2 regions of the Anaerosalibacter sp. Marseille-P3206 genome follow, and region 1 is predicted to be linked to the other one. Evidence: riboswitches for the same ligand, from Rfam matches in the RefSeq annotation. Region 1 holds a riboswitch; the other holds the start of a gene.

What was found. Region 1 has a riboswitch for S-adenosylmethionine ahead of metK (methionine adenosyltransferase). Riboswitches for the same ligand answer to the same signal wherever they lie in the genome.
Region 2: another riboswitch for S-adenosylmethionine. It lies ahead of BQ9840_RS03840 (methionine ABC transporter ATP-binding protein); the one in region 1 lies ahead of metK (methionine adenosyltransferase).

The regions. Positions count from the first base shown of each region.
Region 1 covers NZ_FUHM01000002.1:1,696,255-1,707,851, forward strand. Annotated here, with positions in the region: gene BQ9840_RS09425 (transglycosylase SLT domain-containing protein) at 1-152, shown strand, start outside; gene BQ9840_RS09430 (phosphodiester glycosidase family protein) at 211-3,072, opposite strand; gene BQ9840_RS09435 (tRNA lysidine(34) synthetase) at 3,095-3,808, opposite strand; tRNA gene BQ9840_RS09440 (tRNA-Pro) at 3,948-4,024, opposite strand; gene BQ9840_RS09445 (COG2426 family protein) at 4,235-4,708, shown strand; SAM riboswitch class I at 4,800-4,907, shown strand; gene metK (methionine adenosyltransferase) at 4,969-6,156, shown strand; gene BQ9840_RS09455 (sigma-70 family RNA polymerase sigma factor) at 6,340-6,897, shown strand; gene BQ9840_RS09460 (DUF1659 domain-containing protein) at 6,943-7,164, shown strand; gene BQ9840_RS09465 (DUF2922 domain-containing protein) at 7,196-7,414, shown strand; gene BQ9840_RS09470 (YvrJ family protein) at 7,432-7,575, shown strand; gene BQ9840_RS09475 (SF1B family DNA helicase RecD2) at 7,667-9,880, shown strand; gene BQ9840_RS09480 (ComF family protein) at 9,890-10,558, shown strand; gene BQ9840_RS09485 (TIGR03826 family flagellar region protein) at 10,582-10,992, shown strand; gene flgM (flagellar biosynthesis anti-sigma factor FlgM) at 11,075-11,356, shown strand; gene BQ9840_RS09495 (flagellar protein FlgN) at 11,372-11,597, shown strand, end outside.
Region 2 covers NZ_FUHM01000002.1:518,262-529,858, reverse strand. Annotated here, with positions in the region: gene thiE (thiamine phosphate synthase) at 1-632, shown strand, start outside; gene thiC (phosphomethylpyrimidine synthase ThiC) at 629-1,942, shown strand; gene thiW (energy coupling factor transporter S component ThiW) at 1,969-2,484, shown strand; gene thiM (hydroxyethylthiazole kinase) at 2,474-3,262, shown strand; SAM riboswitch class I at 3,310-3,408, shown strand; gene BQ9840_RS03840 (methionine ABC transporter ATP-binding protein) at 3,527-4,270, shown strand; gene BQ9840_RS03835 (methionine ABC transporter permease) at 4,271-4,912, shown strand; gene BQ9840_RS03830 (MetQ/NlpA family ABC transporter substrate-binding protein) at 4,926-5,738, shown strand; gene BQ9840_RS03825 (PspA/IM30 family protein) at 5,861-6,535, shown strand; gene BQ9840_RS03820 (hypothetical protein) at 6,603-7,631, shown strand; gene BQ9840_RS03815 (TPM domain-containing protein) at 7,628-8,431, shown strand; gene BQ9840_RS03810 (SPFH domain-containing protein) at 8,451-9,395, shown strand; gene BQ9840_RS03805 (adenosylcobinamide amidohydrolase) at 9,470-10,615, shown strand; gene BQ9840_RS03800 (ATP-binding protein) at 10,988-11,597, shown strand, end outside.

The sequences.
Region 1 (11,597 bases):
GCAAGGAAATAGGGAAAGTAAAACAAAACACTTCCATGACCATATTAGAAGGACCAAAACTAAAAAAAGGCTTTTATTTTTATAAAGTAAAAACACAGGACAATAAAACAGGTTGGATATTTGGAAATTGGCTAAAGTTAAAAGAAGAATAAAGATAAGAAAAAGAGCTGCTAATTAAAGCAGCTCTTTTCGTCTTTGTAGGACTAATTCCTACTGAATTTGAGGTTTTTGAAAAATAGTTTTTATTTGATATGTGATATTGTCGCCATTTACAGTAAATTCAGCAATACTCAAATTATATATATCTTCTGGATTAGTAATTCCCTTTGAATTTACTTGAATATATCTAATTCCATCCTTCAAATTTGCACTATTTTCATTTCCTCCATGAACAACCCATATGTCTTTTCCATTTAACTTGGTTTCTGATAATATTTCATGTAGTAGATTTGCCTCTAATTTGTCTGTAAATCCACCACTGCCAAATATAGGTTTTGGAAGAACAAGTACTATATTTTTTTCTTTAGAATTTTCCAAGTCATTTTTTAACCATAACCATTGTTCTGGATTAGATGCTCTCAAGCCATTTTTAGAGTCATCAGCTTTTATAATCAATAGATTATTGTTATACCTATATGGTTTGTATCCTTTAACTATATCGATATTAGCCTTTGCCTTAGATGCATTCTTGAACTCATTAGAACTACCACCTAAGTAAATAGCTACATTGTGCTTGTTTACATTAGCAAGTATTTTGTCACTAGCCTTATAGCCTACTACTTCGTCTAAATTTTGTGGTGCAGATGTAACTGCAAAGGAAAATCCATTCTTATTTTTAGCGACATTTACATTTCTTTCATCTTTCATAACACTTGCAGTTGGCAATTGAACATTTTCAAACTTAACAGGGTATTGAGCTACTAGTTCATCTAAGTATATTTCTCCAGTATATTTCTTAACTGAATCTATTTCAGTTAAATATATTCTATCCAATTTAATAGGATAAGATACATTAGAAGGTATATCTGCTACTACATGCTTCCAACCAGTCCAATCAATATTCTTTGCAAAGTCTATATAATATGATTGACCTTTGCTATCTGTGATATTTCCTCTAAGCCAGCCTGTTCCTTCATCACCATATACCCAAAGGCCTAGTTTAGAAGGATTTCCTTCAATTGATAATCCTTGTTCACCATTAGGTCTTAGATTTACATAACAAGCTCTAGTTCCTTCTCCACTAGTGAAGTCATACTTAAGAGCTATTGCCCCATTTCCTTCCTTAGCTTCTATAGCTGGATAAATACTTCCTGTTACTTCTTTAGGATAAGAGCTAAAGCTAAATCTACTTATATCATCAAGAGAATCCACCTTAGTTCCCTTACTTCCTACTGCTACTAATATATTTTCTACTCCAGTTCCAATTCTTGCTGTAATAGCACCAGAGGTAATAGTATTTCCGCTATAGAATATTCCATCTTGAACATGTCCAATATTTCCTGTAACTTCCCACTTCACATCTTCAGGATATACTAGTGCTTGAAAACCATCTTTATCTTTTGCATAGAATACTCCTAAGTTTTTCTGACTATTGATATCTACTGTGAAGCGTTCAGTTTCAGTTACAATATCAGCTACTTTATCCAATACAACCATATCAATATCAGCAGTAATACCATTATAATTTGCTCTTACTTTAGCTTTTCCAGGAGATAGGGCTTTTAGGGTATTGCCATTAATTTCTCCATTTACTCCTTCCACAGTAAATACTGCGTTGTTTTGATCTACTTCAATAGGATTGTGATATTGATCATATCCCTTTATCTTAAATCTTCTTGTAGTATTAGCAAACATGAATTTATCATCTGTAGAAATCTTAATACTTGCAAGTTCTCCCTTAGGTGCATTTGAAAAAAGTCCAACGCCATTGATTACCTTTCTTTCTCCACCATCAGAGGGTCTATTCACAAGTTTAGCTTGTGATTCATCTACATATTTTACAGCCATAGCTGTTGAGCCACCACCATCAAACATTATGGCATTATATGAACCAAGTTCTTTTAATATTGAACCAAAAGTTTTTTCATTAACACCTTTATAAGAAGTGTCTCTACCATCTATAGTTGCAATGATAAGTTCCTTCCCATCTTGAGAAACACCCATTCCAGTTCTAGGTGCTAGCCCTGGTGCGATATTGTGAGAATTCATAGGTACTCCATCTTTAAGGATAATACTTCCTCCACCGATGGCCATTTTGATGTTTTCAAGATTTGGTGTAGTAGTAAGATTTAATTGTACAGTATCTCCTACATGGAAGTTGTCTAAAAGTCTGTCCTTAACTCTCTCTCTACCTACAAGAACATATCCATTCTCTGGGATAGCTATAGGAGGTTGTCCGATTCTCACTTCTGTAACAACATCATCTATAACCACTATCTCAATAAGATCATTGTGTAGTTTGTTTCCAATAGATTGAGCTCCCCAATGTTTGTTGTAAAGCATAACTTCTGCATAAGCTTGACTAGCCTTATTTATAGCAGAAAGTATAACTTCTTTGCCTGTAGCTGATGATACAGCTGCCAATTTCTTATCAAAATATGCAATCTGCACATTCTTATTATTATCCAATACAAAAGCAGGTTTAGCATATTGTCTTTCCATAGGAGAGGATATTATTTCACCATCATTAATAAGAGTTCCAATTGGACTTGCAAAAGGTTTATAATTGAAAAAGTCTCCATTGACTCCTGCAATTGCATTTGATTCATTTACCATAGTGCTTACTTTTTCCCTTTTAGAGATTCCCTTATTGCTAAATAGTCCCTTTACTTCTGTGTACTCATCTTGTAAATCCACTCTAAGTACATTTATATTCCACCAACCTTTTGCAGTAAACCTCTGTACATGCTCATGTACTACTCCGCTTGAAAGATGTTCAGAATCTTTATTTTCATAGATGACAAAGGGAAGAGATTGTGCATTACTTGCCTTAGCGAATGGAAGCAAATTACTGCTTAGTATAATGGAGAGAGCTAATAAGCTTACTGCAAATTTTTTAATAAATTTGTTCATATTTTCTTCACCTCACTTAATATTAAAACCAAAGGTTTAAACCATCCTCGTTCTTTAAAGATGTAAGGAGTCTTTCTCTAGACCCAGGAACCTCTTTATATATCTCTGTTAGAAGGTTGTGAACATGTTCCCTTTTGGTTAATTTGTCTACATAACAAGGATTTTTTACTACAGGTATATCGTATTTTTGGATGGCTCCTATTATATCTTGTTCTGATAGGTATAGAAATGGACGTATTAAATATATATCTTTTCTAGATAGATAGGTAAGGGGTTTTAAGGTACTGATTCTTCCTTCATATAACATACTTAAGAAAAGTGTATCTAATGCATCGTCTGAATGATGGGCAAATGCTAATTTGTTGAATCCTCGTTCCTTTAGTGCATTGTGAATGGCACCCTTACGCATTTTAGCACATAGAGAACAAGGATTTTTTTCTTTTCTAACATTGAAAACAATCTCACTTATTCTAGTTTTACTTAAATTCAATGGTACGTCTAAACTATTGCAATAGGACCTAATGGTATCAGTGTCAAATCCATCAAAACCTAAATCCACAGTAAAGGCTTCCAATTGAAAATCCACTGGGCTAAAAGATTGATACTGTTTTAGGGCTTTTAACAGAACCATACTATCTTTTCCCCCGGACAATCCAACCCCTATCTTGTCTCCAGTTTCAATTAATTCAAAATCTTGTATAGCTCTTCGCATACATCCTAGTATTTTTTTCATCATACCAACCCTTCTAATAGAGAAACTATCTTCATTATATAATTTAAATATATCAATTAGGTTACAAATACATTACAATACATTGACAAAGGCAATAATCAAAAAATAAAAAAAGGATTGAAATTAATCAATCCTCTTTCGATGGTCGGGGTGGAGGGATTCGAACCCCCGGCCCCATGGTCCCAAACCACGTGCGCTACCAAACTGCGCTACACCCCGTCATCCCGTCGACTATTATAGTATAGGGGATTTTCTCTTTATATGCAACATATCAAAATAGGCCAAAAACCGTAATATATTTGATGTTTCTCGTTGTATCTACATTAATCTAACTTTTTCTCATTTTTTTAAATTATTTTTAAAACAATAAAGGTATTTATAATAATACATAGAATATAATTAACTAATAGCCAAAAGGAGGAGTGCAGAATGATTGAAATATTTGAAACAATAAAGGAAGAACTAATGGTAATGCTAGTTGCTGCTATGCCTCTTTCTGAATTGAGAGGAGCAATTCCTCTAGGGATAACCATGGGTTTTACTCCATGGGAAAGTACAGTTTTAAGCATCATAGGAAATATTATACCAGTACCTTTCTTGCTTAAGCTATTAGAACCAATAATGAACTATTTAGAAAACACCAAGCTCTTTTCAAAGACAATCCAATGGGTAAAGAGAAGAACCCTAAAAAGAAGTAGGGATAAAATCAAGAAATACTCTATATTTGGTCTATTCATACTAGTAGCAATACCCCTTCCAACTACAGGGGCTTGGACAGGATGCATAGCTGCAACACTACTAAAAATAGACTTCAAAAATGCACTAACATCCATAATATCTGGGGTAATAGCTGCTGGAATCATAGTATATACATTAAGCTCTAACATAATAGCCGTATTTTAGGGACATGGGGACAGGTTCACTGTCCTTTATCTTTTGTTGACATAAAACAAAACTTATGTTAAAATTAGTCTAAATTAATAAAAATCTTGATGCCTTATCAAGAGTGGTGGAGGGAATGGGCCCTATGAAACCCGGCAACCCACAGGTGAAGCTGTGACGGTGCTAAATCCCACAGAATATTAATTCTGGAAGATGAGGTAATGACAAAAATTGCCTTTTCCTTTTGGAAAAGGCTTTTAAATTTTAAGGAGGTACTTTTAATGAAAAAGTGGTTATTTACATCAGAATCAGTTACTGAGGGCCACCCAGATAAAGTTTGTGATCAAATTTCAGACGCCATATTAGACGCCATAATAGCACAAGATCCTTATGCTAGGGTAGCTTGTGAGACTGCTGTTACTACTGGAATGGTATTGGTAGCAGGAGAAATCACTACAAATTGTTATGTAGACATTCCTCATATTGTAAGGGAAACTGTAAAAGAAATCGGTTATACAAGGGCAAAATATGGATTTGACGGAGAAACTTGCGCTGTTCTTACATCAATAAACGAGCAATCACCAGATATCGCTATGGGAGTAAACGAAGCTCAAGAACACAAACAAAATAAAGAAGATGAATACAATAAAATAGGTGCTGGAGACCAAGGTATGATGTTTGGTTATGCTTGCAACGAAACAGAAGAACTTATGCCATTACCTATATCCTTAGCACATAGACTATCTAGAAGACTTACAGAAGTGAGAAAGAATGGCACACTTTCATATCTTAGACCAGATGGTAAGACTCAAGTAACTGTTGAATACCATGACAACAAGCCAGTGAGAATTGAAAGTATAGTAGTTTCATCACAACACTGTCCAGATGTAGAATTAGAGACTATCAGAGAAGATATCATAAGAGAAGTAATATCAAAGATAGTTCCAGAAGATATGCTAGATGAAAACACTAAATACTATGTAAATCCTACAGGAAGATTTGTTGTAGGTGGACCTATGGGCGATGCTGGACTTACAGGTAGAAAGATAATAGTAGATACCTATGGTGGTTATGGTAGACATGGTGGTGGAGCTTTTTCAGGAAAAGACCCAACAAAAGTAGACAGATCAGCTTGCTATGCTGCAAGATATGTAGCTAAAAACATCGTAGCAGCAGGATTAGCTGACAAATGTGAAGTAGGCCTTGCTTATGCTATAGGAGTAGCTAAACCACTTTCCATCTATGTTGATACCTTTGGAACTGGAAAGATTGATGACAATAGAATCGAAGAATTAGTAAGAAAACACTTTGACCTAAGACCTGCAGCTATTATAGACAAATTAGATTTAAGAAAACCTATATACAAACAAATTGCAAGCTATGGACACTTTGGTAGACTTGACTTAGATCTTACATGGGAAAGAACTGACAAAGCAGAAACACTAAGAAGTGAAGGATTAGGAAAATAACTAATTCTAAGTAAAACATAGGCAGAATTAGTACAATTCTAACAAAAAAAGAATAGAAAAGAAGAATTTCTTAAAAAGTAGAATGATGAAAAGGCGTCATTCTGCTTTTTTTTTATTCTATTTTCTGAGGTAATATCTAACTACCGGTAATAAACGAAAGCTAGCTTTCCTTGGAGGAAAACTATGTACAAAGAAATAGATGATTTGAGGATATTAAGTAAAAATGGAGACAATCTAGCAAAGCAAAATTTATTACAAAAGCTAAATCCCCTAATCATAAGCTCAATAAAGAGGTATTATAACAACTACAGCCAGTATGAAGACCTAATCCAAGAAGGCTATGAGGAGATACTAAAATGTATAGTTGACTATGATGAAAACAGAGGTGTGAACTTTTTAGGATATATAAAAGTTAAGTTGAAATTTCTATATCTAAATAAACACAAAGAAAAGAAGACTTTTTCTCTAAATGAAACATTAGGAGAAGATGGAGTCGAATTAATAGAACTATTAGAAGGAGAAGAAAACCCCCTAGAAGATTATCTAATGAAGGAATCAAATGAATCTCTAATAGATGCATTGTCTAAACTAACAGAAAGGCAAAGAGAAGTCTTAATATTATTCTATATAGATGAACTGTCCATAGGTGAAATATCCAAAAAACTAGGTATAAGCTACAGAACAGTAGTAAATACCAAAACCAGAGCCCTAGAACTATGTTTAAAAAATTGCCAATGGTAAAAATCATCTTCCACTTCTATATAAAGAGTATAAGGAGGTGATAACATGGCAGTTAAAGAAACTAGAGAAGCTAGAAAATTGAAGCTAGAACTAGACGGAGGAATGAAAGGTGATAAGCAAATCATCAAAAGCAAAACTTTCTCTAAAGTAAAAGTAGATGCAGCAAATGAAGACATTTATGCAGTAGGAACAACCCTAGCTGGTCTTCAAGAAAAAGCACTACTAAAAGTGAAAAAGATTGAGGAAGTTTATCTATCAGAAGAGTAATAGTTAAAAATAGTTAAAAGGAGGTGAGCAGATGGAAAAGTCAAAACTAGAATTGATCTTCAAAAATAATGCAGACAAAAAAATCACCCTATCTGTAGATGAGCCAAAAGCTGACTTAACCGGAGTAGAAGTGAAAACAGCAATGGATACATTAGTTGCTAAAAATATTTTCAACTACGATGGAGGTGGCATGGTTGCCACAGTAGGGGCTAGACTAGTGAAAACTACAGTTGAAGATTTGGAAATTTAGTGTAAAAGGAGACCATCATGGAAAATCTATATACTCAAATAGCAAATTTAGGCTTTCCAATAGTGATTTCAATATATCTTCTAGTTAGAATAGAAGGAAAACTCAATGAACTCACTAAAAGCATAAATGAGCTATCTAAAACAATAGCTAGCATGAACTAAAAAAACCCTTGACTTATTATAGCAAATATAAGTCAAGGGTTTTTTTCTATGGTATAATTATCATAATGATAAGGATAATGGAGGAATTGTTTTGATAAGCATCGAGGGAACTATAGAAGAAGTAATATTTAGAAATGAGACAAATGGATATACTGTAGCCATATTAGAGTCAACAGATGATGTAGTCACCATAGTTGGCTATATTCCCTTTGTAAATATAGGAGAGACCATAAAGGTAGAGGGGGAATGGATGAATCATCCTAATTATGGTGAACAAATAAAAATTGAAAACATCTCTACAGTAGTTCCTGCTACACTAAACGGTATAGAAAAATATCTCTCATCAGGACTCATCCCCTACATAGGACCCAAAACTGCAAAAAAGATAGTTGAAAGATTTGGAATGGAGTCCATAGACATTATAGAAATGAATCCAGAAAGGCTAAAAGAGATAGATGGAATCGGAGACAAAAAGATAGAAAAAATCCTTGAAGCCTTTCAAGAACAAAGAGAACTAAGAGAAATAATGATATTCTTGCAACAATATGACATCAGCCCATCCTATGGGGTGAGAATATATAAGAAATACGGAAATGAAACAGTAAAGATCATCTCAGAAAACCCATATAGACTCTCGGAAGATGTATTTGGCATAGGATTTAAAACAGCAGACAAAATAGCTCAAAGTATGGGAATTGAAAAAGACTCCCCCTATAGAATAAACGCAGGAATAAAATTTATTCTAATGGACTATGCAGGCAGTGGTCACAGTTTTGTACCAAAAAAAGAACTATTGAATAAGTCAAAAGAAATGCTAGAAGTAGAAGAAGAGTCTATAGAGGAATCCATCAGAGACTTGGCCATAAAAGGTGAAATCCAACTTGAAAATGGAGAAGAAGAGATATTAGTATACTATATGCCCTTTTACAGAGCAGAGGCTAATGTTAGTAAGAAAATAGTAGAACTCTCTAGAGTTGAGTTGGACTCATTGAATATAGATATAGAAAAGGGAATAGAAAAAATTGAAGAAGAAGAGGGAATAAGATTTGCAGCTAAACAAAAAGAAGCCATTAAAGAAGCTGTAGAAAATGGAATGGTAGTAATAACAGGAGGCCCTGGAACAGGGAAGACCACCACTATAAATGCCATAATACAGCTATTCGAAAGGGAAAATTTAACCATAGCATTGGCTGCACCTACAGGGAGAGCTGCAAAGAGGATGAGTCAAGCATCTAACAGAGAAGCCAAGACCATTCACAGACTATTAGAATATTCCTTTATGGAAGCAGAAATGGGCTTTGGCAGAGATGAAGACACTCCCCTAGAGGCAGATGTGGTCATAATAGATGAAACTTCTATGGTAGATATTATTCTTATGAATCATCTCATGAAGGCTATCATACCAGGGACAAGAGTAGTATTTGTAGGAGATATAGACCAACTTCCTTCTGTAGGACCAGGTAATGTACTAAGAGATATTATAGACAGTGGAATTGTAAAAGTAGTTATGCTAGATGAGATATTTCGACAGGCAGAAGAAAGTATGATAGTAGTAAACGCTCATAGGATTAACAAGGGAGAACCTCCATTTTTAAACGTAAAAGACAAGGACTTCTACTTTATTCCCAAAAGTGATCCCAAAGAAATAGTTTCAACTATATTGGATTTATGCAATAGAAGACTTCCTAACTTCAATGGATATGACTCATTGGCAGATATTCAAGTGCTTACTCCTATGAAAAAAGGAGAAGTGGGTATAAACTCCCTAAACAAGCATCTACAAGAAATACTCAATCCCAAAGGTTATGGAAAAGCAGAAAAAAAGATGGGCAATGAGCTATTTCGTGTAGGAGATAAGGTAATGCAGATAAAAAACAACTACACTACCGAGTGGAAAATATATGATGATAATAGAGTAATAGAAGAAGGAGAAGGAGTATATAATGGTGACTTTGGATTTATAACTCATATAGATGAAGAAGATAGAATAGTTAAGGTACTATTTGATGGAGAAAAAGAAGTAGAATATGAATTCAAACAACTGGATGAATTAAAACTAGCCTATGCTACTACAGTTCACAAAAGTCAAGGCAGTGAATTTCCAGTAGTCATCATGCCAATATCTTGGGGTCCACCAATGTTACTTACGAGAAATCTACTTTACACCGCCATTACAAGAGCAAAACAATTAGTAGTACTTGTAGGGCAAGAAAAATATCTTTATATGATGATCAAAAACAATAGGATTGCAAAGAGATACTCCGGCCTTGACAACAAACTTAGGCAGATATTCACTATGTTTTAGGAGGATATTATGGGACTATTTGATGGGCTCAATAGTTTGCTTTTCCCTGATAATAATATATGCCTTTTTTGTAGAGAAAAAATAGAAGTAGATGCTCCATACTTTCTATGCCAAGATTGTATAGATAAGCTTAAGTTTCTAAACAAGGAGATAAATATTGACTCTCCCTATATAGAAAGCGGGATATATTCACTATTCTTCAATGAATATGTTAGGGAAAAAATATATAAATACAAATACTATAGATGTAGTTATCTATATAAAACCTTTGGTGAAATTCTAAAACAAAGCATTGAAAGTGTAGAGCTTTTTAAAAATATAGATATAATAACCTATGTCCCAATACATAGGAAAAGAAAGGCCCAGAGAGGATTTGACCAATCAGAACTAGTGGCTCAATATATAGGACAATCACTGGATATCAAAGTTTCAGTGGGAAATCTAGTGAGAACTAAAAACACTATGGCTCAAAACAAATTATCAAGAAGTAGAAGACTTGAAAATATTAGTGGAGCTTTTAAAATTAAATATGAAGATGAATTTTTTGATAAAGAAATTCTTCTAATTGACGATATAATTACTACAGGAGTAACACTAAATGAATGTGGGAAAGTATTGTTAGAATCTGGAGGTAAGAAGGTTTATGCCTTGGCAATTACCTCTGGGAAAAATAGATAATAATAAATTAAGAAGGTGATTTGATGGATGTAAGAAATTGTACACGTTGTGGTAATATTTATGTATATGATAATTTTAAGATCTGTCCAAAATGTAGGAGAGAAGATGAAAAGGATTTTCAAACTATAAAAGAATATATAGATGAGTATCCTGATGCAAATATAACTGAAGTATCTGAAGAGACAGGAGTAGATACTCAAAAGATAATTGCTTTCCTAAAAGAAGGTAGATTAGAAATAAAAGGAGACAACAATATATTCTTAGCTTGCGAAAGATGTGGACAGCCTATTAAGACTGGGAGATTTTGTGACAAATGTACTCTAGAGATGCAAAAAGAGATGAGAGAAGCCATAGGTGGCAGAAAAGATCCAAGCGAACTTCATACTGGAGAACTAAAACAAAGGCTTGGAGTCAAGGATAGAAGACGTAATTAATAATAAAAATAAAATATTAAAGTAATACCCCATTGTTTCCGATAATAGTATTGAGAAAAGAAAGGAAAAATGGGGTGTTTTTATGAAAATTAATAAAGTGGATAAAATACTTCAAGTGTATAATACTCAAAACATAAAGAAAACAGAATTAGCAAAAGGCAATGGAAAAAAGGATGAATTGAAATTATCAGAAAAGGCAATTGAATTTCAAAATGCAGTCAATAGCCTAAAAGATATTCCAGATATCAGAAAAGATAAAGTTGAGAAGATTAAGCATGAGATAAAAACAGGAACTTATAAAGTAGATGGTGAAAAAATAGTAGAGAAGATGATGGGAAATATTAGCTTTGATAAAAGAGCTTAATATGGTGGTGATATTTTGACTTTTAAAGAAGAATTAGAAGCTGTTTTAACTCAGCAGCTAAAAACACTCATAGATTTAAAGGATATTACAGAAGAAAAGACTCAAGTATTGATAGATGAAGACTTAGAAACTCTAGAGAGAATAACTAGAGTCGAACAAGAGCTAATAAACAGAGTGGGAACATTAGAAGTAGAGAGGGAAAGGCTTCTTGACAGTTGGGGGCTAAAGACAAACACCTCTC
Region 2 (11,597 bases), 1.2 Mb from region 1:
AGGCATTACCAAGAACAGATATCTATGGAATTACAGGTGAAAGATTTTCAAAGGGAAGAACAAATATTGAAGTAGTTAAAGATATGATTAATGCAGGGATTAAGATCATCCAATATAGAGAAAAAGATAAATCCAAAAGAGAAAAATATGAAGATTGTGTAGCTATTCGAGAATTGACAAAAAAAGAAGAAATAACTTTTATAGTAAATGATGATATTGATATTGCCATATTAGTAGGGGCTGATGGTATACATATTGGACAAGATGATATACCAATTGAAGAAGTAAAACAGATTGCTCCAAATATGATCATTGGACTTTCAACTCACAACAGTGAACAAGCTATTCATGCTGTAAAAGCAGGTGCTAATTATATAGGTGTAGGGCCAATATTTAAAACAACTACAAAAGAAGATACAGAACACAGCCAAGGTCTTAATTATTTAAAATGGGTTTCAGAAAATATAGGTATTCCTTATGTAGCAATAGGTGGAATTAAAGAAGAAAACATAGCAAGTGTTAAAGAACATGGTGGACAATATTATGCCATGATCAGTGAATTGACAAGTGCAGACAGTATGAGTGAAAAGGTTAAATCAATAAGAGAAATATTAAAGGAGGAAGAAGAATGAATTATACAACGCAAATGGATGCAGCAAAGAAAGGCATTGTTACAAGAGAAATGGAAATAGTAGCAAAAAAAGAACATATGGATGTAGAAGTTTTGAGAAATGGTATTGCTGAAGGGAAAATAGTAATACCAGCAAACAAAAACCATAAATCTCTAGATCCAGAAGGTGTGGGAGAAGGTCTTAAAACTAAGATCAATGTAAACCTAGGAATATCAAAAGATTGTAATGATATAGAAAAAGAATTAGATAAGGTAAAAGTAGCAATTGATATGAAAGCAGAAGCCATTATGGATTTAAGTAATTTTGGAAAGACTGAAGAATTTAGAAGAAGATTAGTTGAGATTTCTCCAGCTATGATTGGAACTGTACCTATATATGATGCAGTTGGTTTTTATGACAAAGAATTAAAGGAAATAACAGCAAAGGAATTTTTAGATGTAGCAAGAAAACATGCTGAAGATGGAGTAGATTTTTTAACAATACATGCAGGTATGAATAGAAGAACAGCTCAAGCTTTTAAAAATACTAAAAGAGTGACAAATATTGTATCAAGGGGTGGATCCTTACTTTATGCTTGGATGGAATTAAATAATAGGGAAAATCCATTTTATGAATATTTTGATGAACTTCTTGATATCTGTGAAGAGTATGATGTAACTATTAGTCTAGGTGATGCACTAAGACCAGGAAGTATAGAAGATGGAACTGATGGACCTCAAATACAAGAGCTTATAGTATTAGGAGAGCTTACCAAAAGAGCGTGGGAAAGAAATGTTCAAATTATAATTGAAGGCCCTGGTCATTTAGCCATAAATGAAATAGAGGCAAATATGTTACTTGAAAAGAAACTATGTTATGGAGCACCATTCTATGTATTAGGACCGATAGTTACTGATATTGCTCCAGGGTATGACCACATTACAAGTGCCATAGGCGGCGCAATTGCAGCAAGCAGTGGGGCAGATTTTCTATGCTATGTAACTCCAGCAGAACATTTAAGACTTCCAGATTTAGATGATATGAAAGAAGGTATCATAGCAACTAAGATTGCAGCTCATGCAGGAGATATAGCTAAGGGAATTCCTTCAGCCAAAGAATGGGATTTAAAAATGAGTAAGGCAAGGCAAAGATTGTGTTGGGAAGAAATGTTTGAGCTAGCTATAGATGATGAAAAAGCTAGAAGATATAGAAAGGAATCAACACCTGAACATGAAGACAGTTGTACTATGTGTGGAAAAATGTGTTCTGTTAGAAACATGAATAGAATTTTGGACGGTAAAGATATAAATATCTTGAGAAATGATGACTAAAATTTTGTAAAAAGGTAGGGATTATAATGGATAATAATAAAACCAAAAAATTAGCAATAGCAGCTATGTTTGTTGCTATTGGAGTGGTTCTTGGAAATGTTATATTTATTCCAGTGGGAGTTTCAAAGTGTTTCCCAATTCAACATACTATAAATGTTCTATCTGCAACAATACTAGGGCCTTTTTATGGTGTAGCTGTAGCTTTTTGCATATCTCTAATTAGAAATATATTAGGTACAGGAAGTCTTTTAGCTTTTCCAGGGAGCATGATAGGAGCGCTATTAGCAGGACTTATTTTTAGACAAACTAAGAATTGTTATCTAACGGCTATAGGAGAAGTGTTTGGAACAGGAATACTTGGAGGATTGCTTGCCTTTCCTATAGCAAAGTTTGTAATGGGAAAAGATGTAGTAGCGTTATTTTTTGTATATCCATTTATTTTAAGTAGTATTGGTGGAAGTATAATAGCTGTTGTATTATCAAAGGTTATAGAAAAATATGGTAGACCTCAAATAAATAAGGAGAAAAGTAATGAATGCTGATATTTACAAGCTATCAAATAGGATAAGGGAAGAAAAGCCCTTAGTTCACCTTGTCACCAATAGTGTTACAAGAAATGATTGCGCCAATGTGGTTATTGCCATTGGTGCTTCTCCTATTATGGCTATAGATTCTAGAGAAGTGGAAGAAGTGGTTTCTGTTTCTAAAGCACTTGTATTAAATATTGGTACAATAGAAGAAAATATAGTTGAATCAATGATATTAGCTGGAAAGAAAGCAAACAGCTTAAATATTCCAGTAATATTAGATCCAGTAGGAGTTGGAGTGTCAGAGTTCAGAAAAAACATAGTAGGAAAAATATTTGAAAATATTCATGTATCCATTATAAAGGGAAATCAATCAGAGATTAAAACCATATGCGGACTTGAGGCAAATTCCAAAGGAGTAGACTCAGGAGATAATGATAGCGTAGATGAAATAACAAGAATATCACAGATTCTTTCAAAGAAAACAAATTCAGTAGTAGCAGTAACAGGAAAAATAGATGTAATAAGTCAATTTGACAAAACCGTATATCTATCAAATGGCAATAAAATGTTAAAGAAAATTACGGGAACTGGATGTATGGGAACAGCTTTAGTAGGAGTGTTTTCAACAATTACCAATAACATGTTAGAAGCAGCAGTAGCAGGTATTTCATCATTAAACACAGCTGGAGACATAGCTTATAAAAAAACTACAGATATTGGTGGAGGATGTGGTAGCTTTAAAGTAAATCTATTTGATGCTATAGGTGCAAGCTCCTACTTGACAAAATAAGATTTGCGTTATACAATATCAAATAAGTTAAAAAATGAATACGAAAACTCTTATCTAGAGTGGTGGAGGGACTGGCCCGATGAAACCCAGCAGCCTGTACTTTGTACAAGGTGCTAATTCCTGCGGTGTTTACCGAGAGATGAGAGAGGATATATAGCCTCTTTCTTCTTGAAGAGGTTTTTTTATTGTTTAAAAACCTCACGAAAGAGGTTTTTTGTATATATGACAATTTAACTAGATATTTAATTAAAGGAGTGAAGTACATTGATACATGTAGAAAATCTATCAAAAGTATACAAAAACAATAACAATGAAAAAATATATGCCTTAAATAGCATCAACCTTGAAATTAATAAAGGAGAGATATTTGGCATAATTGGTCTAAGTGGAGCCGGGAAATCCACTTTGATTCGCTGTTTAAATAGACTTGAGGAACCTACTACTGGAAAAGTAATAATGGACAATATAGAGGTAACTAAATTAAATAAAAATGATTTAAGAAAAAAGAGAAAAGAAATAGGGATGATTTTTCAACATTTCAATCTACTTTCTTCTAAAACCGTATATGAAAACATAGCTTTTCCCCTAGAATTAGAAAAGCTAAGCAAAGATGAAATAGATAAAAGAGTTAATACTCTTTTAAAATATGTGGAACTAGAAGATAAAAAACATGCTTATCCTTCTCAGCTTAGTGGAGGCCAAAAACAAAGAGTAGCTATTGCAAGGGCCCTTGCTAACAATCCTAAGATACTTTTAAGTGATGAGGGGACATCAGCATTAGATCCAAAGACTACGAAATCAATTCTAGAACTTCTATGTAAAATACGTGATGAATTTGGACTAACTATTGTACTTATAACACATCAAATGGAGGTAATAAAAGATATTTGTGATAGGGTTGCAATCATTGAAGATGGGAAGATCATAGAAGAAAACACAGTTAAAGAGATATTCGCAAATCCAAAAACAAAGACTTTACAAGAATTTATCCGATTGGAGGTGATATAAATGTTAGATTTAATCATTCCATCACTATTTGAAACTCTATATATGGTTTTTTTCTCTACCATATTTTCCTTATTGCTAGGATTTCCTATAGGTATTCTTTTAACAATAACTGAAAAAGATAGTATATGGGACAAGCCACTGTTAAACCAAATACTTAATGGTATAACCAATATACTTAGATCATTTCCTTTTATTATTCTAATGATACTAGTATTTCCAATATCTAGGTTAATAGTGGGAACTACCATTGGAACTAAAGCTACAATTGTACCATTATCAATTGCAGCTGCTCCATTTGTAGCAAGGATCATTGAAAGCTCACTAAAGGAAGTAGATAATGGAGTGATTGAAGCTAGCGTGTCTATGGGGGCAACAGTACCTCAGATAATTTTTAAAGTACTCATTCCTGAAGCTATGCCTTCATTAGTCATGGGAATTACACTGACAATAATAAATTTGATTGGCTATTCAGCAATGGCAGGAGCAATAGGAGGCGGTGGCCTAGGGGATTTAGCTATTAGATTTGGACTATATAGATTTCAAACTGATATTATGATTGTCTCTGTAGTAATAATAATCATTTTAGTACAGGGAATACAACTAATTGGCAACAAGATATCAGCAACTATAAACAAAAAATAAGGGGGAAATAAAAGTGAAAAAGAATATTATATTATCAATATTAATAATAGTTTTAAGCATCTCAGTATTTACAGCTTGTGAAAAAAAAGAAAGTACTACAGAGGATTTAAATATATTAACAATAGGTGTTTCTCCAGTTCCACATAAAGAAATAATTGAATGTATAGAAAAGGATTTGAAAGAGGAAGGAATAGATATTGAAATAGTAGAATTTACTGATTATGTAAAACCAAATTTATCTTTAGCTGAAGGAGAAATTGATGCAAACTTTTTTCAGCATGAACCATATATGAATGAATTTTCAACTGAGCACAAAATAGATATTGTATCACTTGGGAAGATTCACATAGAGCCATTGGGATTATATTCTTTTAAATACAAATCAATTGAGGAATTAGGTGAAGGTAGTGTTGTAGCGATACCTAATGATCCCACTAATGGAGGAAGAGCTTTAATATTACTTGAAAAGCATAATCTTGTAAAGTTAAAAGAAGGGGTTGGATTATCAGCAACAGAAAAAGATATAGTGGAAAATCCTAAGAACTTAGTTTTCAAACCTCTTGAGGCAGCTCAACTACCTAGAATATTAAAAGATGTAGATGCTGCGGTAATAAACGGAAACTTTGCCATTGAAGCAGGACTTGTTCCTACAAAAGATGCATTGATTCTTGAAGACAAAGATTCTCCTTATGCAAATATTATAGCAGTTAGAAAAGGAGAAGAAAAAGAAGAAAAATTACAAAAATTATTAAAAGCCCTTCAAAGTGATAAGGTTAAAGATTTTATTGATCAAAAATATAATGGAGGAGTAATACCTGCTTTCTAGAAAATAATTTAATTGAAACTCATAAAAAAATTAGATATTATATATATAAAAGTGGTATATAATAGATAGTTGATGATATTATTAAAACAAGAGTGAGTTTAAATACAAGAGGGGGTATATATATGGGCATTTTGACAAGATTTAAGGATATAATGTCAAGTAATATTAATGCATTGTTAGATAAGGCTGAGGATCCAGAGAAGATGATTGATCAATGTTTAAGAAATCTAAATAGTGATTTAGGTAATGTAAAAGCTGAAACTGCATCTATTATGGCAGAAGAACAAAGATCAAAAAGGGCATTAGATGAATGTACGGCAGAAATTCAAAAGATGGAGAACTATGCTGTTAAAGCATTAGAAGCTGGCAATGAAGATGATGCTAGAAAATTTTTAGAGAGAAAGGTAAATTTAACAACAAAAGAAACTGAACTACAAGAAGCATATAATTTAGCTTCTTCCAATTCAGCAAGAATGAGAGAAATGCATGATAAACTTGTAGCAGACATCGGTGAATTGGATGCACGTAAGGCTATGATTAAAGGCAAAATGTCCGTAGCAAAGACCCAAGAGAGAATAAATAAAATTGGTTCATCTGTAAATAGTGCTAATAATTCTATACTAGCTTTTGATAGAATGGAAGAAAAGGCAAATAGAGTTTTAGATGAAGCCAATGCAATGGCAGAGCTAAATCAAGGTCCAAAAGATGACATAAAAGATTTGACTAAAAAATATGATAGTAATAATACAGATGTAGATGATGAACTAGCTAAACTTAAGGAAAAGTTAAACAAATAAGTTGATTTTAATAAGGGTTGTAGTATTTTCTACAGCCCTTATACTAGTTTGTGAAAGGGGTGAAATAGTGGTAATACATTATAAATGCCCAAACTGTGGTGGTGATATGGCTTTTGATAGTGAAACGGGGAAATTACATTGCCATAGTTGTGGACGATACGATAATATAGAAGATTTTCCTGACGAATACATAACAACTACATTTTCAGAAGATGAAGCAAAGGAATACCATTGTAAAAATTGTGGAGCAGTAATCATGACAGATAGTGATACAACTGCTACGACTTGTAGCTTTTGTGGAGCAGGAGTTGTGCTTGGAGATAGATTATCTGTCAAGATGGCTCCAGCAAAAATTATTCCTTTCACCATAAGCAAAGATCAGGCTATGCAAGCCTTTAAGTCATGGTGTAAAAATGGCCGTCTTACACCAAAGGGATTTATGACCGCAGATAGAATAAAGAATATAACTGGGATATATGTTCCATTTTGGCTATATGATTTAAATAGTAATGTTCAAGTAAGTGCAGTTGGAACCAAAGTTAGAACATATACTAGAGGCGACTATATATATACAGAAACTAGATACTATGATATATATCGTGATATCAATTTAAACTACATAAAGGTACCAGTTGATGCCTCTGAAAAAATGAATGATATTCTCATGGATAAATTAGAACCATATCAGTACAACGGTCTAAAAGAGTTCAAAACTCCATATCTTGCAGGATACATTGCAGAGAAATATAATTATGATGAAGGAGAACTTTTACCTAGAGCTAAAAACAAAATACAGAATTATATTGAGTCCTATATAAATTCAACTATTGTTGGCTATTCTTCAGTTAGATATAATAGCAAACATATAGACACTAGTAAAAAACATGCTTATTATACTTTGCTTCCTGTTTGGATGGTATATTATGACTATGACAAACAAGAACATACCTTTGCAATGAATGGCCAAACTGGTAAGGTTGTTGGTAAGCCTCCTATAAGTTATGCTAAAGTTGCTACTTGGTTTAGTGGAATTGCTGGTATAACATTTATAACACTTAAGTTGATTGCTTTGATTATGGGGGGTGGATTTTATTGAAAAACAAAATAAAAATAAAATTAATTCCATTATTTATAATAGTATTTTTATTATTTCCTCTTGTAATCAATGTAGCTATAGCTGCTTCTAAAACAAAGCAGAGAATTTACGATTTTGCAGGATTATTAACAGATGAAGAAATAGTTAATCTTGAAGAAATGTCTGAAAAATACAGCTCAAAAAGAAATACAGACATTATAATACTGACTACAGATGATACAGGTGGAAAAGATGTAGTAAAATATATGGAAGACTTTTATGATGAAAAAGCTTTAGGATATGACAAACCCCATGGGAATTGTGCTATTTTAACAATAGATATGCAACATAGAGAAGTGTATGTTGCGGGATTCTATCGTGGCGAAGAATATTTAGATAATGATAGATGTTCACTTGTACGTGAAAAGATAACCCCGGATTTATCAAGTGGTAATTATCATGATGCATTTTATACATTTATTAAGACTTCCTATAAATATATGGGCATAAGGCCAGGAGTGAATCCAAATAATATAATATTTAATTCATGGTTTCAAATAATAGTTTCCCTAATAGTAGCGGGAATATCTGTTGGTATAATGGCTTTTAACTCAGGTGGCAGAATAACAGTTAATGAAGGAACTTATAGAGATTTTAGTAATTCCAGAGTAATTGATAGAAGAGATAACTACATAAGAACTTCAGTCACAAAACACAGAAAACCATCAGATGACAACCACAATAGTGGAGGTAGTAGCGGTGGTGGAGGTGGAGTTACAAGTGGTGGCCACTCACATAGTGGTAGTAGAGGTAGTTTCTAATAGAAAGGAATGATAAAATATGGGTCTATTTAATAAACAATTTGCAAATGTAGTTGAATGGGAAGAGTTTAGAGATGATATGATTTTTTGGAAATGGTCAAATAAGGAGATAAAAAAAGGAAGTAAATTAATAATACGTCCTGGTCAAGATGCAATATTTTTAAATGGAGGTAAGATTGAAGGTATATTCAAAGACGAAGGTGAATACGACATAGAATCTCAGATAATACCTTTCTTATCAACACTAAAGGGATTTAAATTTGGTTTCAATACAGGCATGAGAGCAGAAGTATTATTTGTAAATACAAAGGAATTCACAGTTAAATGGGGTACTAAGAATGCTATTAATATCCCAACTCCACAACTTCCTGGTGGAATGCCAATCCGTGCAAATGGTACTTTCAATTTTAAAGTTAATGACTATATTGCCTTAATAGACAAAATTGCAGGAGTAAAAAATATTTATCTTGTTGAAGATGTCAAACTAAGGATCACTTCTATTCTAGATCAACTTCTTATGAAGTGGATTTCTAAAGAAGGAAAGGATATGTTTAATCTTCAAGCAAATGCTTTTGAAATCTCAAAAGGCATAAAGGAAGATCTAGATATGCAGATTATAGACAGTGGAATGACAATAACAGGATTTAATGTTATGAGCTTTAATTATCCAGAAGAAATCCAAGAAATGATCAACAAAAATGCTTCCCACAGTATGATTGGAGATCTCAATAGATATCAACAGGTATCAATGGTAGATGGAATATCATCTGGCAAAGTAAAAGGTGGAGGAGCTGCCTCTGATATGGCTGGAATGATGATGGGAATGAATATAGCTAAAGAGATGATGGAAAATATGAATAAACCTAATAAAGAGAATAATGCAAAGCCTAATTTCTGCCCAAACTGTGGGCAAAAAACAGGGGAAGCGAATTTCTGCCCTAATTGTGGGCAAAAGTTAGTATAACTCTAGAAATAATGGAAGAGGAAGACCCTTCGTGAAAACGAGGGTTTTTCTATTTGCAGATGGGGGAAAAAACAATGATGTTATATAGATTGTCGACAGGTGATGAGGTCCATAGATATAAAAAAAGTATTGTTGTGACATTTGAAGGTAAAAGGAAAGTCATAAGTACATCACCATTCAATGGTGGATATAGAGAAGATTTGAATTCCGTTTTCAATCACGATATTAATCCTGGAGCAGGAATGGAATGCAAACTAAAAGCACCAACATACGAAGAGCATATGTATTTAGTAGCAGAGGAATTGGGACTAAATCCTAAAAAAACCGCTGGTATTTCAACTGCTGCCTCAATGGACAATGTATCTATAAAAACAGAACGTTATAGGGATATTACAGTAACAGCAATAGTTACTGGAGGAATTGAAGTAAATGCTGGTAGAGTAGGAGATCCAACAACTTTATATGAGAACCAAGGAAAGTTTGAAACAATAAAAGCAGGAACTATAAATATTATATTAGTAATAGATGCTGATTTAACACCTGGTGCTATAACAAGAGCAGTTGTTACATGTACTGAAGCAAAAACTGCAGCTATTCAAGAATTGTTAGAAGGAAGCAAATATTCAAGAGGAATTGCCACTGGTTCTGGAACAGATGGTACTATTATTGTTTCTAATAGTAAATCTAAAGTGAAATTAACAGAGGCAGGAAAACATACAAAACTAGGTGAACTAATAGGTCTTGCAGTGAAAGCAGCTGTAAAAGAAGCTCTCTTTTTTCAAACTGGATTATCTCCTAAACTTCAACACAGTGTGTTAAGAAGAACAAAGCGATTTAGAGTAAATGAAGATATTATTTGGGATAAGTATATTGATATTGTAACAGAGTATGAAGAAATCTTAATGAAACCTCAATTCATACATAATCTTCATACAATAGATACAATAGATGAGTTGGTTACTTTGACTTCTCTTTATGTTCATCTATTAGATCAATTAGACTGGGAACTCTTATCTACAAGAGAAGTAACAAAAGAAGGAGAAATAATCTTAAAAAGAATAATAGATATTTTTAATATAGATATGAAAGAACCATTATTAGATAATATTAAAAAAAAGTCAATTGATGATGTAGTTGAGGTGATGATAGACAAGCTTATAGAAGTTTTAGCAGTAATTTCAGGGAAATTTTGTATTAAAGACAAGTACTTGGAAGGATAAACTCAAAGAAATTGATGAACTATTTAATGAATGATTTACTTTTGGAGGTAATTTTCTTGGAGAAAGCAGAAAAAATAGCAAAGATGAATACTGGAAAGGATGTAAGTATGAAAAATATTGTCCTAAGGGTTGTCCTGCTAGAGTGCTCATGAATAATAGCGATAGTGGTTTTTCATCACAAGATTGTTCTCTTAGAAAGGCAGCTTTTAGTATAGTTAGTAAGATAATGTTAAATTTTTAACTAATAGTTCCCATTTCATTGACAATATTAAAAAAACAATATATTATGGTTTTGGATTAAAAATGGAATATTTTAAGCATTAGCCATCTCTTTAGAGATATTAGGGAAATCGGCGAAAGGAGCAATTATATATGAAAAACAAAAAAAGATTATATCCATTTACTGCAATAGTAGGTCAAGAAACTATGAAAAAGGCATTGATACTAAATGTTATAAATCCAAACTTAGGAGGAGTTCTCATACGAGGAGAGAAGGGAACTGCTAAATCTACTGCTGTAAGGGCTTTTGCAGAACTTCTACCTGAAAGAGATCAAGTAGAAGGATGTATTTTTGGCTGTAATCCTGATGATCTAAGTACAATGTGCGATTCTTGTTTTGAAAACCACCAAAAGGGTGAAGAATTATCAAAGAAAAAAGGAAAGATGAAGGTTATTGACTTACCAGTAAGTGCAACCGAAGATAGGGTTGTTGGAACTCTTGATATAGAACATGCAATAAAAATGGGAGAAAAGAAATTTGAACCAGGTATATTAGCTATGGCAAATAGAAATATTCTCTATGTTGATGAGGTAAATCTTTTGGATGATCACGTAGTTGATGTTCTTCTAGACTCTGCTGCAATGGGAGTAAATACTATCGAAAGAGAAGGAATCTCCTACACTCATCCAGCAAGATTTATATTAGTTGGTACTATGAACCCAGAAGAGGGAGACTTAAGACCACAGCTTTTAGATAGATTTG